Regions from separate parts of the Rossellomorea sp. QJM3NY_18 genome, predicted to be linked through region 2. Evidence: riboswitches for the same ligand, from Rfam matches in the RefSeq annotation. Region 2 holds a riboswitch; each other region holds the start of a gene.
What was found. Region 2 has a riboswitch for S-adenosylmethionine ahead of AC0VXY_RS10765 (Fur-regulated basic protein FbpA). Riboswitches for the same ligand answer to the same signal wherever they lie in the genome.
Positions count from the first base shown of each region.

Region 1: linked by a shared signal. The riboswitch ahead of AC0VXY_RS11535 (YezD family protein) and the one ahead of AC0VXY_RS10765 (Fur-regulated basic protein FbpA) in region 2 are both predicted to bind S-adenosylmethionine.
Region 3: linked by a shared signal. The riboswitch ahead of AC0VXY_RS01290 (Na+/H+ antiporter NhaC family protein) and the one ahead of AC0VXY_RS10765 (Fur-regulated basic protein FbpA) in region 2 are both predicted to bind S-adenosylmethionine.
Region 4: linked by a shared signal. The riboswitch ahead of AC0VXY_RS19630 (O-acetylhomoserine aminocarboxypropyltransferase/cysteine synthase family protein) and the one ahead of AC0VXY_RS10765 (Fur-regulated basic protein FbpA) in region 2 are both predicted to bind S-adenosylmethionine.

Region 1 is NZ_CM149659.1:2,257,972-2,261,278, forward strand. It holds gene AC0VXY_RS11525 (inorganic phosphate transporter) at 1-567, opposite strand, end outside; gene AC0VXY_RS11530 (phosphoadenylyl-sulfate reductase) at 625-1,323, opposite strand; gene AC0VXY_RS11535 (YezD family protein) at 1,419-1,574, opposite strand; SAM riboswitch class I at 1,651-1,756, opposite strand; gene AC0VXY_RS11540 (MaoC/PaaZ C-terminal domain-containing protein) at 1,922-2,326, opposite strand; gene AC0VXY_RS11545 (MaoC family dehydratase N-terminal domain-containing protein) at 2,323-2,772, opposite strand; gene fabG (3-oxoacyl-ACP reductase FabG) at 2,797-3,307, opposite strand, start outside.
Region 2 is NZ_CM149659.1:2,120,361-2,123,667, forward strand. It holds gene spoIIP (stage II sporulation protein P) at 1-776, shown strand, start outside; gene AC0VXY_RS10765 (Fur-regulated basic protein FbpA) at 849-1,064, opposite strand; SAM riboswitch class I at 1,171-1,278, opposite strand; gene AC0VXY_RS10770 (protoporphyrinogen oxidase) at 1,499-2,896, shown strand; gene AC0VXY_RS10775 (aminoglycoside adenylyltransferase domain-containing protein) at 3,045-3,307, shown strand, end outside.
Region 3 is NZ_CM149659.1:232,150-235,456, forward strand. It holds gene AC0VXY_RS01285 ((S)-benzoin forming benzil reductase) at 1-235, shown strand, start outside; gene AC0VXY_RS01290 (Na+/H+ antiporter NhaC family protein) at 343-1,662, opposite strand; SAM riboswitch class I at 1,745-1,849, opposite strand; gene AC0VXY_RS01295 (MFS transporter) at 2,110-3,282, shown strand.
Region 4 is NZ_CM149659.1:3,789,460-3,792,766, reverse strand. It holds gene AC0VXY_RS19640 (DUF302 domain-containing protein) at 1-148, shown strand, start outside; gene AC0VXY_RS19635 (trans-sulfuration enzyme family protein) at 274-1,413, shown strand; SAM riboswitch class I at 1,501-1,619, shown strand; gene AC0VXY_RS19630 (O-acetylhomoserine aminocarboxypropyltransferase/cysteine synthase family protein) at 1,799-3,094, shown strand; gene metX (homoserine O-acetyltransferase MetX) at 3,166-3,307, shown strand, end outside.

The DNA of each region.
Region 1 (3,307 bases), 140 kb from region 2:
CCCCCGTAAAGGTGTGAGCAAGCCTGCACCGACCAATGGGCCGACAGCGTTTGCTACGTTATTCATCCCCGCCGAGAAAGCTTCAAAGAACCCGGCGATGATCAACAGATATGCCAGCCACCTTTTCTCAAAGTGGTATCCCCGCTTTTCCAATCGTACTAATCCCAAGCCGAAAACCCACGTAACACAGAAGGCAATCACCGGGACAATGACCCAGAATGACATGATGGTGACCAGTGACTTCACGTAAAGAACCTGATAGGCCACCCCGACTCCTACTACCGCTCCTACCGTTACTTCACTCGTTGATAGGGGGATCCCGATTACATTGGCCACAAATAATGAAATCGTCGCAGACAACAAAATGATGATGACGATTTTGATTGACAATAGATGTGGGGGTATGATTCCGGAACTGATCGTTTTAACTACTTCTCCACCACCGAGTACCGCTCCACAGAGGACACCTGCTGCACAAATCCATAATGCTGCCCTGATGTTGTTTATCGCTCCCGCACCATAGGCAACCCCCATAGATGCCGCCGCTCCACTGGCACCGATGTTCATGGCGAAAAACAGGCTAATAAGAAGGGCCGTCAGCTCAAACAAAGATCGTCACCAGCTTTAATGAAGGCCGCATTCCGTTTTCCCTTTTCCTTTCCATCTTCCGGAGCGGAGATCATTGATATCAATGGCTGGTGTCGTGCAGTGAAAACAGCCTATACTCGGATATCCCTGGTCGTGAAGGGGATTATAAGTAAGATTATGCTTATGGACATACCGCCATATTTCTTTCCAGGTCCAGTGGATCAATGGACAAATCTTAACCGACTGAAATTTATCATCCTTATTAATGAACTCAATGTGACTCCTTGTAGGCGATTGCTCCCTTCTTAACCCAGATATCCACGCATTCCCTTTGGATAAGGATTCCTTTAAAGGGTCAAGCTTTCGAATTTGACAGCATTGATTTGGATTTTTCTCCCAAAGCCTATCCCCATATGCTTCTGCCTGCTCCTTCAGTGTCAGTTCTGGCATTTTCATATGAATGGTCAGACCCGGATAGGCTTCCTTCACCTTTTCAATGGTTTCATAGGTTTCTTTAAAATGGACACCCGTATCCAGGAAGACGATGGCTGCCTGCGGGTGTACTTTGGAAATGAGATCGATCAGCACAATGCCTTCAATTCCGAAACTGCAGGCATAAACGACCGTTTCACCATACTGCTCATATGTCCATTTCAAGACATTCAAGGCTCCTTTGTAGACTGGATCTACTTCAAAATTCACGGCTGGTTGTTTCCAAGTCTGATAGGTTAGCATGATACACCCCTTTCTTTTCCAATAAAAAAGAGGCGATAACAAGATAAAGGAAGTACCTTAATCTCTGTTATGCGCCTCTAGGTTGTCTAGTCAGCTTATTTAATTCGGACTTTCTCATTTTTCTCTAATTGAATGACTTTTCCATCCTGTACGATAATCGTGATCGAACCAAAACTCATGGTTTCAAGCATGGACTGAATCTTCTCTGCTACCAAGTCAAACTGTACTTGCTGATTCTTCTCTTTTTTCACATGATACCCCCAATTTTCATCTTATCCAGATCAAAAAAAACAACTTCCCATTTTGGAAAGTTGTTCAGGTAAGGTTACCTTATCTTCCAAAATGACTTCACATTTTGCTGGAATTAGCACCTTACAATACGTAGGTTGCTGGGCTTCGCAGGGCCAGATCCCTCCACCACTCTGGATAAGAGTTATTCATTTTAATATTCTAAATAATATCACAATTACGGAAGAAGTCAACCCGAGTTTTTCTATCGGATTTATATCTTTTGGCTTATTTTAATAAACGATCATTCTATACATGTTTATTCGATTGGGGGTAGATCTACGACAATTTTTCATAAGGCATTACGTAACTATTCATGGACCCTAAAAACCACCTTACCCTCAATTACTTTCTTCCCGGCTTGATTTGTGGCTAAAACCTTAAAATGAAGGAGGTTACCCTGATTGTCCACTAATTCTGCCCGTAAAGTAACCACATCTTGTAACATGACCATCTCTCTAAAACGTACCGAGTAATCCTGGATAAAGCCTTCCTCATAGTATGGTCTGAAAAGTTTGGACACATTGCCCATTGTCCACATTCCATGAGCGATGATTCCTGGAAGACCCAGCTTTGAGGCTTCATCATCGATGGTGTGTATTGGATTATAGTCTCCGGAAGCACCTGCGTATTTGATCAGGTCCAACCTCACAACCGGAGCCAATTCAACCGGGGGAAGTGTATCACCTACTCCGAATGATTGTAGTGTTGTCATTTACTCAACCTCTTTCTGACTTCTTCTGTAATAATGACAATCGCCTGGGAAGTGAAGATTCTTTCCCCACGGGAATCTTCCCCGACGTCTTCGATGACAAGGAAACCCAGTTTTCCCCCGGTACCTTCCCGTTCATAATAGTCTTTTATTACCGTGAAACATTGAATCCTTTCTCCTACCATCAAAGGTCTTTCATAATGAAAGGATTGTTCACCGTGAATCAACCCAACATTCGGTAAATGAAAGCCTTCGATCGAACCATAGTCGAACACTCTCGGGAAGGTGGGAGGGGCAATGTTCCCCCTGTAAGAGGAAGATTTCCCCGTATCTTCATCCACAAAAAGGGGATGGGGATCGCCAATGGCTTCGGCAAATTTCCGAACCGCTCCTCTTTCCACTGTATTTCTGGTGGGAATAGACCTCTTTCCGATATAGGATTCAAACATATTCTTCACCCCTTTCTCCTTTATTCAGGCTTTCGGCCCTCCTGCAACGTAGAGAACCTGCCCATTGACGAATGAAGATTTTTCGTCTGCAAAAAAAGCGACTGCATTTGCAATATCTTCAGGAAGCCCGCTTCTTCCAACAGGGATTCCCTGGAGACTCGCTTCGACCAATTGCTCGAAAGTTATTCCGATCCGTTTCGCCGTTTCTTTCGTCATGTCGGTTTCGATAAAACCCGGTGCTACAGCATTTGTTGTGATTCCAAATGGACCAAGTTCTATAGCAAGGGTTTTCGTCAATCCTTGAAGACCTGCTTTAGCCGTTGCGTAGTTCGCCTGCCCGCGATTTCCCAGTGCGGAGGTGGATGAGATATTGATGATGCGTCCATACCTTTGTTTGACCATGTATTGTTGAGCTGCCTTCACTACATTGAATGAACCCTTCAAATGCACATCCATGACCGTCTGCCAATCAGGCTCGGTCATTTTAAATAACAGATTATCCCTGATGACCCCTGCATTATTCACTACAATGTCG
Region 2 (3,307 bases):
TTACCAATTTACCTAACGAGTCCCCAGCGCCAACGGAGGATCAGTTGAAGGATCAGGAAATCGATCAGAACCAAGTCGATCAAGCCAATCACAACTCAGGTGACGGTGTGCAGGAAATCGAAGAAAAGTCCGTTTTCATTTACCACTCCCACAGTTGGGAAGCCTTTAGCCCACTGATTAAAAACAATGACTCCAAAGACCCGGCAAGTACCAATGAAAAGGTCAATGTCATTGCAGTGGGATCAAAATTGAAACAGGAACTCGAATCACGAGGGATCGGGGCAGTTCAGGATAAGACAGATGTAAACCAAGCGCTAAAAAATAAATCATGGACCTACTTTGAATCCTACAAGTTAACCAGGGGACTGGTTCAGGAAGCAATCGCGCAAGATGACAATCTTACCTATTTAATTGATATTCACCGGGATTCCCAGCCCCGAAATATTACGTCCAAGACGATCAATGGTAAGAACTATGCCCGATTATTTTTCATTGTAGGGAAAGAAAATAAGAACTTTGAAAAGAATCTGAAAATCGCAAAAGAATTGAATGCTAAATTAGAGGAGAAGTACCCTGGTATTAGTAGGGGAGTGTTCGTTAAAACAAAAGCGGAAGGAAACGGGGTTTACAATCAGGATTTAACAGAACGGGCCATGCTCCTTGAATTTGGTGGTGTGGAAAATAACTTAGTAGAATTATATAATTCCACCGAAGCGTTTGCTGAGATTTTTGCAGCTTATTATAAGAAGGATGCGGTTGAGGTAAATGCTCAATAATATTGAAATGACGTGAGCCAAAGGCCCGCGTCATTTTTTGTTTTGCCATTCCCGAATTGATATACGTGGCTTCTAACTGGTTAGTTTCGAGCAATTCTTCCAGTGAATAGAGCCACTATCACTATGAGGATGGCATTCTCTCTGGATATACAGATATTCATTCTCCAGTTCTCTTAGTGATAGCTCAAATAATTGTTTATCGTCTTTTTTGAAAATGTTATGGACAATCAATTTGTTAATTAACTCATTTTTTCGTTTATTGATCGCTTCCTGGAGAATTTCTCCCATAATGATCACTCCTCTTATAATGTAAATGAATAGAGGAAGAGACTTTTTAACGTAAAAAAGCCAACTTCCTAGTAAGATAAGAAGAAGACTTTAGGTGTAAAACTTCAACTTATCTTTCAAGCTTCACGCTTGTGGAATTAGCACAGTGTTCTAGAAAACAGAATCTGTTGCTGAGGTATCATAGGGCCAGTCCCTCTACCTCTCTGGATAAGTGGCTATATGGTTATCAGAATTCAATTATATGTTATATCAAACTATTCCTAGTTGTCAACTATGAATTATGTATAGGCGTAAATAGTTTGAAGGAACAAGGATCAACATGATACCTTTCTCTTTTTACATGCTATTTTCCTATTTTAGACATAGTTTCTTTTTCTAATCTGTCTAAAACATGATAATCTGTATACATACACGTAATTAATGGAGTGGATAGCATGAAGAAAGTGGTTGTCGTTGGTGGAGGGATTACAGGCTTAACAGCTCTGTATTATCTGCAAAAAATGTCCAGGGAACATAACCTGGATATTGAGTTAGTTTTAATTGAACGAGATCAACAGCTCGGTGGTAAGATCAGGACGATAACGGAAGGTGACTTTATTATGGAAGCTGGCGCAGATTCCATTGTTGCCCGTAATGAGGGAGTTCTTCCGATTGTTAATGAACTACACCTTCAAGACGAACTCGTATATAACGAAACAGGAACATCCTACATTTATACAAATGGGGAATTGCATAGAATACCCGCCGACACGATTTTCGGCATTCCGATGAGCATAGAATCACTTAATGAAAGCACGCTTATTTCTGAAGCGGGAAAGAAAGCGGCGCTCCTGGACCTGGAAACGAAAAATACTTTATTCACCAAGGAAAGCTCCATCGGAGAATTTTTGGAAGCATTTCTCGGGAAGGAACTGGTGGAAAATCAGATTGCACCTGTATTATCAGGAGTTTATTCAGGCAACTTGTATAAACTGACCATGGCGTCGACCCTTCCATATCTTCTTGATTATAAAAATGAATATGGAAGCATCATCAAAGGGTTATCTGCAAACAAGATGAAATTCAAAGGATCTTCCAATAAAAAGTTTATTTCCTTTAGGCATGGGTTATCCACCATTATCGACCGTCTGGAAGAAGAATGCGGTGATGCGACGATACTAAAAGGAACAGAGACAAAAAATCTCCGTATGACTGCTGCCAAATATGAGCTCACGTTAAAAGGTCATGAAAACATTCAAGCAGATGCTGTCATTTTTGCAACACCACATGATGTGACTCAACAGATCCTAAATCACGAACATTTAAACAAGGATTTTAATGCCCTAAGAAACTCTTCCTTGATCTCCATCTATCTGGGATTTAATGTTCCTGATGAGGAGCTTCCTGCTGATGGTACAGGGTTTATTGTTTCGAATGGCAGTGAGGTGAAGTGCGATGCATGTACATGGACGAGCCGGAAATGGAAGCATACATCCCGAAAGCACAATCTCCTGGTAAGACTCTTTTATAAGAGCACGAGTGCTCATTACGAGCAGTTAAAGAATTTGAAAGAGGACGAGCTGACAAGAGTGGCACTGGATGATATAAGAAAGAGCGTCGGAATCAATGCGGATCCCATTTCAGTGGAAGTGACAAATTGGAAAAATCTAATGCCGAATTATCATCTTTCACACAATCAGGCCGTGCAGGCTTTGGAGCAGTTGCTCTCAACTGAAATGCCCCAAGTGAAACTGGCCGGAGCCTCATACTACGGCGTGGGGATAGGCGCATGTATTCAGAACGGGAAGAAAATAGCAGAGTCATTAATAGAAGACATCATGAAAGAAGCTTGACCTCATAGGAGTCAAGCTTCTTTTGGTAATGAAGAATAAAATACCCCATATGAAAGATAACTATTGAATACTCTTCCATTATTTGAAATAATTGGCTATATAGAGGCGAGTTCATTGTACGAATAAAAACTATTCAATGGAGGAAAACATGACAAACGTACCGAAAATAGTACACAGTGTACTAGATGAATATATTAGACTGTTCAATACATATCTGCCGGAAACCCTGGAAGGCTTGTATTTACATGGGTCCGTTGCCCTGGGAGCATTTGTGAATGATTCAAGTGACATTGATTTTATAACCGTTACCAACCGTCGACTAACCACAGAAGATTCCGACGCACTTAATCGTATCCATACCACACTCCAGCAAACGTTTCAAAAACCGGAAATGGACGGGGTATATATTTT
Region 3 (3,307 bases), 1.9 Mb from region 2:
TACCCATAGCCGTCATCAGATCATCGCTTTCAGTCCGGGAGTGATGGATACGGATATGCAGGGGGAAATCCGATCGTCATCCAAAGAAGCCTTTGCCGAGGTTGAGTCGTTCCAGCGCTACAAAGAAGAGGGTATGCTGCGCAGCACGGACACGGTTGCTGATGCACTTGTGACCCTCATAACCAAAACCGATATTGAAAGTGGCAAACTGTATCATGTGAATGATTTGTTATAAGAAGAGAGCAGATTCCTGAAAGCGGGGTCTGCTTTTTAAATGGTCTTTGATAAATCCGGACACAAAAAGAGACAAACCCAGACCGGTTTGTCTCTTTTCCAACAAGATTAAGAAGAACGGACCGGATCTCCATCAGCAACGGATCTCCTAGTGAATTTCGGAAGGGCGAATTGAATCGCAATCAACCCACAAACGGCAATCAGGACAGGATAGAAGGCATATGGGATGATGCTGACCGGTGATATGCCGGCTACTTCTGCCACTAACAGTGCCTGTGCACCGTATGGGATCAATCCTTGAACGGCACAGGAGAAAATATCCAGGATGCTGGCCGACTTACGGGCATCAACGCCATACTTATCGCTAAGCGTTTTCGCCAGTGGTCCTGCGATGATAATGGAAATCGTATTATTTGCTGTGCAAAGATTCGTTGAACTCACCAATCCTGCTGTAGCAAGCTGTGCTCCTTGAGGAGATTTGATTTTACGGGTGGCATGATAAAGGATCGCTTGAATCCCACCATTATGACGAATCAGTTCGACGACTCCGCCGATCAGGATGGACAGGATCACAATCTCCGCCATGCCCGTCATACCATCAGCTACACTACCAAAGTAACTCGATGGGGTAAAGCTTCCATCAGTAAATCCGATAATCCCTGCCAACACAATCCCGCCTATTAAAACGACAAATACGTTCAATCCTGCAAGGGCCCCGATGATGACTCCAAGGTAAGGGATGATTTTAACCCAATCGAAGCTTCCTGCGTCGACAGAGGATGGAGTCCCCATCGTAAGGACAAAAAGGATGACCATAGTGATGATGGCTGCCGGTAATACAATGAAGAAGTTCACTTTGAACTTGTCCTTCATTTCCGTTTTCTGTGTGCGTACGGCTGCAATCGTTGTATCCGAGATGAACGATAAATTATCCCCGAACATCGCTCCTCCGATGACGGTGGCCATAGCAAGGGGCATGGAAATATCTGCTCCTGAGCTGATGCCCACTCCGATAGGGGCAAGTGCTGCAATCGTCCCCATGGATGTACCCATTGATAAGGAAATGAAAGCGGCGATGATGAATAATCCAACAATGATTAAATTACCAGGAAGTACGGATAGGGCAAAGTTGACGGTTGAATCAACAGCCCCCATCTTTTCTGCTACACCGGAAAACGCGCCGGCTAATAGGAAGATAAAGACCATGATCATAATATCCGGATGCCCGGCGCCTTTTGCGAACCGTTCAACCTTAGAGGTTAACGATTCTTTTCGATTCATCGCCAGGGCTACAACTGCGGCAATGATAATGGATACGAGAACAGGGAATGCATAAAAATCTCCTGAAAGGATTCCCGCTCCAAGGAACAGTGAAACAAATATGATCAAGGGCAATAAAGCCAGTAAATTACCTTTTTCTTGGTTCATGTCAAACACTCCTTTGTCGTGTGAAATCAAATAAAAAAACCTCTTCCAACATAAGAAGAGGTTTCATTCAAACGAAACACTCCTCTTATCTTTCAAGCATTACGCTTGCTGGATGTGGCACAGCACTCATCATGAGTCCGCTGCCGAGACATCACAGGGCCAGTCCCTCCGTCTCTCTGGATAAGAAGATATGTTATTTAGTTAATTTAAAATATACTTCCATACTTTAAAGGGTTTAATTGAAAAAGTCAAACGGTAATTTATTGGAAATGAAAACGTAGTGCGTGGCTGCCGTAGCTGGCTCAAACCAAAGCGTAGGCTGTTCGCCGTAGCACGGGATACATCGTAAAACGCGAGGCTTTATCCATAAAAAGGCATAAATTCATAGACAAGTGAACGGTCAGGGTCTACTATAAGATAGACAAAAACATCTTGGGGGATACGGTAGTGGAAAGAAATGTACGAAATCAAATTTTTACATTACAAGGGTTTTATTTATTGACGTTCTTCGGGGTTGGTAGTTTATATCCTTTACTTAGTGTGTATTTGAGCGAAAGTGTGGGGTTAAATGGGTATCAGATCGGAACCATTATGTCTGTCGGCCCGATCATGATGATTTTCTTCCAGCCGATATGGGGGATGGTCAGTGACACAACCAATAAGCCGACCGTCGTGTTAGGGTTGACTTCCTTAGTTGCAGGGATCTTTGCTCTTGGTTATTTATTCATGGATGTTTACTATGGATTGTTGGTGGTAGCAATTTTAGTTGCGATCTTCCAAAGCGCCATCATCCCCGTCTCCGACAGTATCAGTTTGAAGTATACGAGTAAAGTCGGTTATAACTACGGAAATATCCGATTGTTCGGCTCATTGGGATTCGGAATTGCCGTGTTCATCATGGGGAGGCTTTCAGAGGGATTTATTGGACCGACGATCATTTTCTACTCCTTCTTTATCTGCCTAGTCCTTTCAGGGTTCCTATCCTTCCGTTTTCCTAAAGAGAGAGCGGCGGCTAAGCTTGATTTAAAAGCCGGGATGAAGGAATTATTCACGATGAAAAAATTTCTGATCTTCCTGGCTGTCACGTTCCTGGTATTTGGCCCGAATTTAGCCAACAACGTGTATTTCGGATTATTCGTGGAAGATTCAGGTGGTACGTACGCCGGAATCGGCCTCGCATTTCTGATCGCCGTCCTATCAGAAGTACCGTTTATGAGAATCGCGGGAGGTTGGATTGATAAGTTCGGTCTCTTGACCGTAGCGGCGCTGGCAGGCGCTGCATCCATGATCCGCTGGCTATTTTACTTCACGGAACCAAGTCTATGGCTGGTATATTCTTCAGCAGTGATGCAGGGTCTTGCCATCGGATTATTCATTCCTGCAGGGCTTCGCTACATTAAAGAAATCACGCCGGCACATATTACAGCTACTGCCGTGACCGTCTATTCGGCCATCGGAAATGGCCTCGGGAATTGGTTCAGTACCTTCGTGGGAGGTTTCATCTATGAAACATACTCCATTTACACGGTATACCTCTTCTTCGCAGTCCTGTCACTCCTTGGCATCTTCCTCTGCTTCGTCCTAATGAAAGAAGAAAAGAAGAATGCATTAGCCTACTAATAAAACATCTTCAGGCATCCGCTAC
Region 4 (3,307 bases), 1.7 Mb from region 2:
TAAAGTGACGGTATATACAGAAGAGGGATCGACGAAGATCGGTATGGCAAAGCCCAGCAAGCTGATTGAATTGGTAGATAACGATGAATTGAAACGGTTGGCATTGGATATAGAAAATCGCCTGATCGGGTGTTTAGAAAACGTCTGACGATGAGAACCTGTTGCATGTATGCTACAGGTTCTTTTTTTTGCATCCAATACCTCACACTCCTCACAATCTTCTGAATATGATACACTTTTAAAAATACATAGATTCAGGAAGGATGACAATAAATGAAATTCACCACCAAGGTCGTACATAGTCAGCTGAAAGGAACCGAGGAAATCCGCAGTAAGACAACACCGATCTACCAGACGTCTGCCTTTTCTTTTAAGTCTCTGGAGGAGCTCGAGGGTTTCTATGAGGGGAAGTCTCCTTATCTTTATTCAAGAACGGGTAATCCCAACACGGATGAGCTTGGGAAGATGGTAGCAGATCTTGAAGGATCGCCTGCGGGTGTCGCCACATCTTCCGGCTTGTCAGCCATCCTGGTCGGAATCCTTGCAGTGGTTCAGGCAGGGGACCATATCATTGCGGCGGAGGATTTATATGGAGGTACCTTCCATATGCTGAAAGAAGAGCTGAAATCATTCGGGATAACCACCTCTTTCGTTGATTTTACGAGTGAGGAAGAAATCGAGGCAGCTCTCACTCCCGAGACGAAGCTTCTCTACAGTGAAACGGTGACCAATCCATTTATGCGAGTAGAGGATATTTCAAGAATGGTAGCCCTTGCCGAAAAGCACAATCTGAAAACGATGATCGACAATACATTCGCCACTCCATTTCTGCGTCAGCCCTTCCTTGAAGGGGTCGATCTGGTCGCTCACAGCGCTACGAAGTATATCGGCGGGCATAGCGATATCACAGCGGGAGTCGTAGTCGGGAAAGAAGAGCTTGTGAATAAAGCAAGGGAGAAGGTCGTCAACATCGGTTCAAACTTAAGTCCATTTGAAGCCTGGCTCACATGCCGGGGGGCGAAAACATTGGCACTCCGGGTGGGGACCCAGGCTCAGAACGCGGGAAAACTTGCAGATGAACTGCGCACCAATGAGCAGGTGAAGAGGGTCTATTATCCAACAGATCTATCCGATAAAGGAAATGGAGCGATCGTCACCATCGAACTCGATGCCCGCTGCGATATCAGCACATTCTTCAAGTCCCTTGGATGGATCAAGATCATCCCGTCCCTGGCCGGAGTGGAAACAACGGTTTCTTATCCACTTGGGACATCTCATCGTGCCCTTCCGAAAGAAGCACAGGAAAAACTCGGCATCAACACCCATGTGGTGCGCATATCGTTAGGTATCGAGGATGGGGAAGATATCATTTCTCAATTTAACGAGGCGATTGAAGCTTCCGTTAAAAAATAAAAAATTCTGAAAATGGTCTTGACGTTGAGGCCGGTTACCCTTTATAATTCATCTCAACGCATGAATTTACACATTGACAATTAAATGCTCTTATCCAGAGAGGTGGAGGGACTAGGCCCGATGAAACCCGGCAACCTTCATGTACGCGTCAGGCGTCACATGAAAAGGTGCTAATTCCTGCAGGCGATCTGCCTGAAAGATAAGAGGAGGACCCTATTCAATTAGACCCTCTTCTTAGGAAGAGGGTTTTTTATTTTATCCTCTTCTGGCTTCTTAGGTGTTTCAGTCGCAATTCAGCAGCTGAGTTTCTTCAAGGATTCAGCAGCTGAACCCAACCAATTATCCACACCAATCCAAAACCAAAAAACTCTAGGAGGAATTACAAATGACAAAATCATTCGATTTCGACACACTGCTTCTTCACGGCGGCCAGGAGCCGGACCCAACCACAGGCTCTAGAGCGGTACCTATCTATCAAACGACATCATACGTGTTCGACAACAGTGACCATGCAGCGAAGCTATTCGCCCTTGAAGAACCGGGAAACATCTACACGCGGATCATGAATCCGACCGTTGATGTGCTGGAGAAGCGTCTTGCCCTTTTAGAAGGTGGAATCGGAGCCCTGGGTGTTTCATCCGGAATGGCCGCCATCTCCCTATCCATCCTAAATATCGCCGGTGCAGGGGATGAGATCGTGGCAGCCACCAATCTGTACGGTGGAACGTATAATTTATTCTCCACGACTCTTCCGAAATACGGAATCAAGGTTCATTTCGTCGATCCGACTGATCCGGAGAATTTCAGAAAAGCGATTACCCCGAAAACAAAAGCGGTATTCGCCGAGACGATCGGAAATCCGAGCCTGCACGTACTGGACATCGAGTCGGTGGCGAAAGTGGCTCATGACCATCATATCCCGCTTATCATCGATAACACATTTGCCACGCCATATGTGTGCAAGCCGATTGAGTGGGGAGCGGACATCGTCATCCACTCTGCCACGAAATGGATCGGCGGTCACGGTACGGCCATCGGTGGAGTCGTCATCGACGGGGGGAAGTTTGATTGGAATCATGAGAAGTTCCCTGGATTCACAGAAGAAGACAGAAGCTATAATGGACTTCGCTACGCACAGGATGTAGGAGCGGCCGCTTTCATCACAAAATTAAGGGTGCAGCTGCTTCGGGATCTCGGGGCATGCTTAAGTCCACAAAACGCATTTCTACTATTGCAGGGACTGGAAACCCTGCATCTCCGCATCGAACGTCACACGGAGAATGCCTTGAAGATTGCGGAACACTTAGATCAGCACAACGGGGTCGCCTGGGTTTCTTATCCGGGTCTGCCGCAGCATCCGTCCTACGCTCTTGCTCAGAAATATTTGAAAAATGGAGCAGGTTCCATCGTCGTCTTTGGAATCAAAGGGGGCAGGGATTCAGGACGTAAAGTCGTCGACAACATTTCTCTCTGGTCCCATGTTGCCAATGTAGGAGATGCGAAGTCACTGATTATCCATCCAGCGTCCACTACGCATCAGCAATTGAACGAGCAGGAAATCCGGGCTACGGGCGTAACCGAGGACCTTGTGAGACTTTCCGTCGGGTTGGAATCTGCGAAGGATTTGATCGAGGATCTGGATCATGCGATTGAAGTGGCGCTGGAAACGTCGCGGGTGTAAATAAGATAGTCGACCGGCACAACCGGGGTGCCCCAACACCCCAACCAACACCAAAAAAAGGAGGTGGAGGAATGGAGAATTCATACTCATACGAAGTAAGCTCCATTACCATCCCATCCCTCACATTAGAGTCAGGCACAACGTTGCACAATGTGAATCTGGCCTATGAACGGACCGGCAATAAGGAAGGCCCCGTCATCCTGGTATGCCACG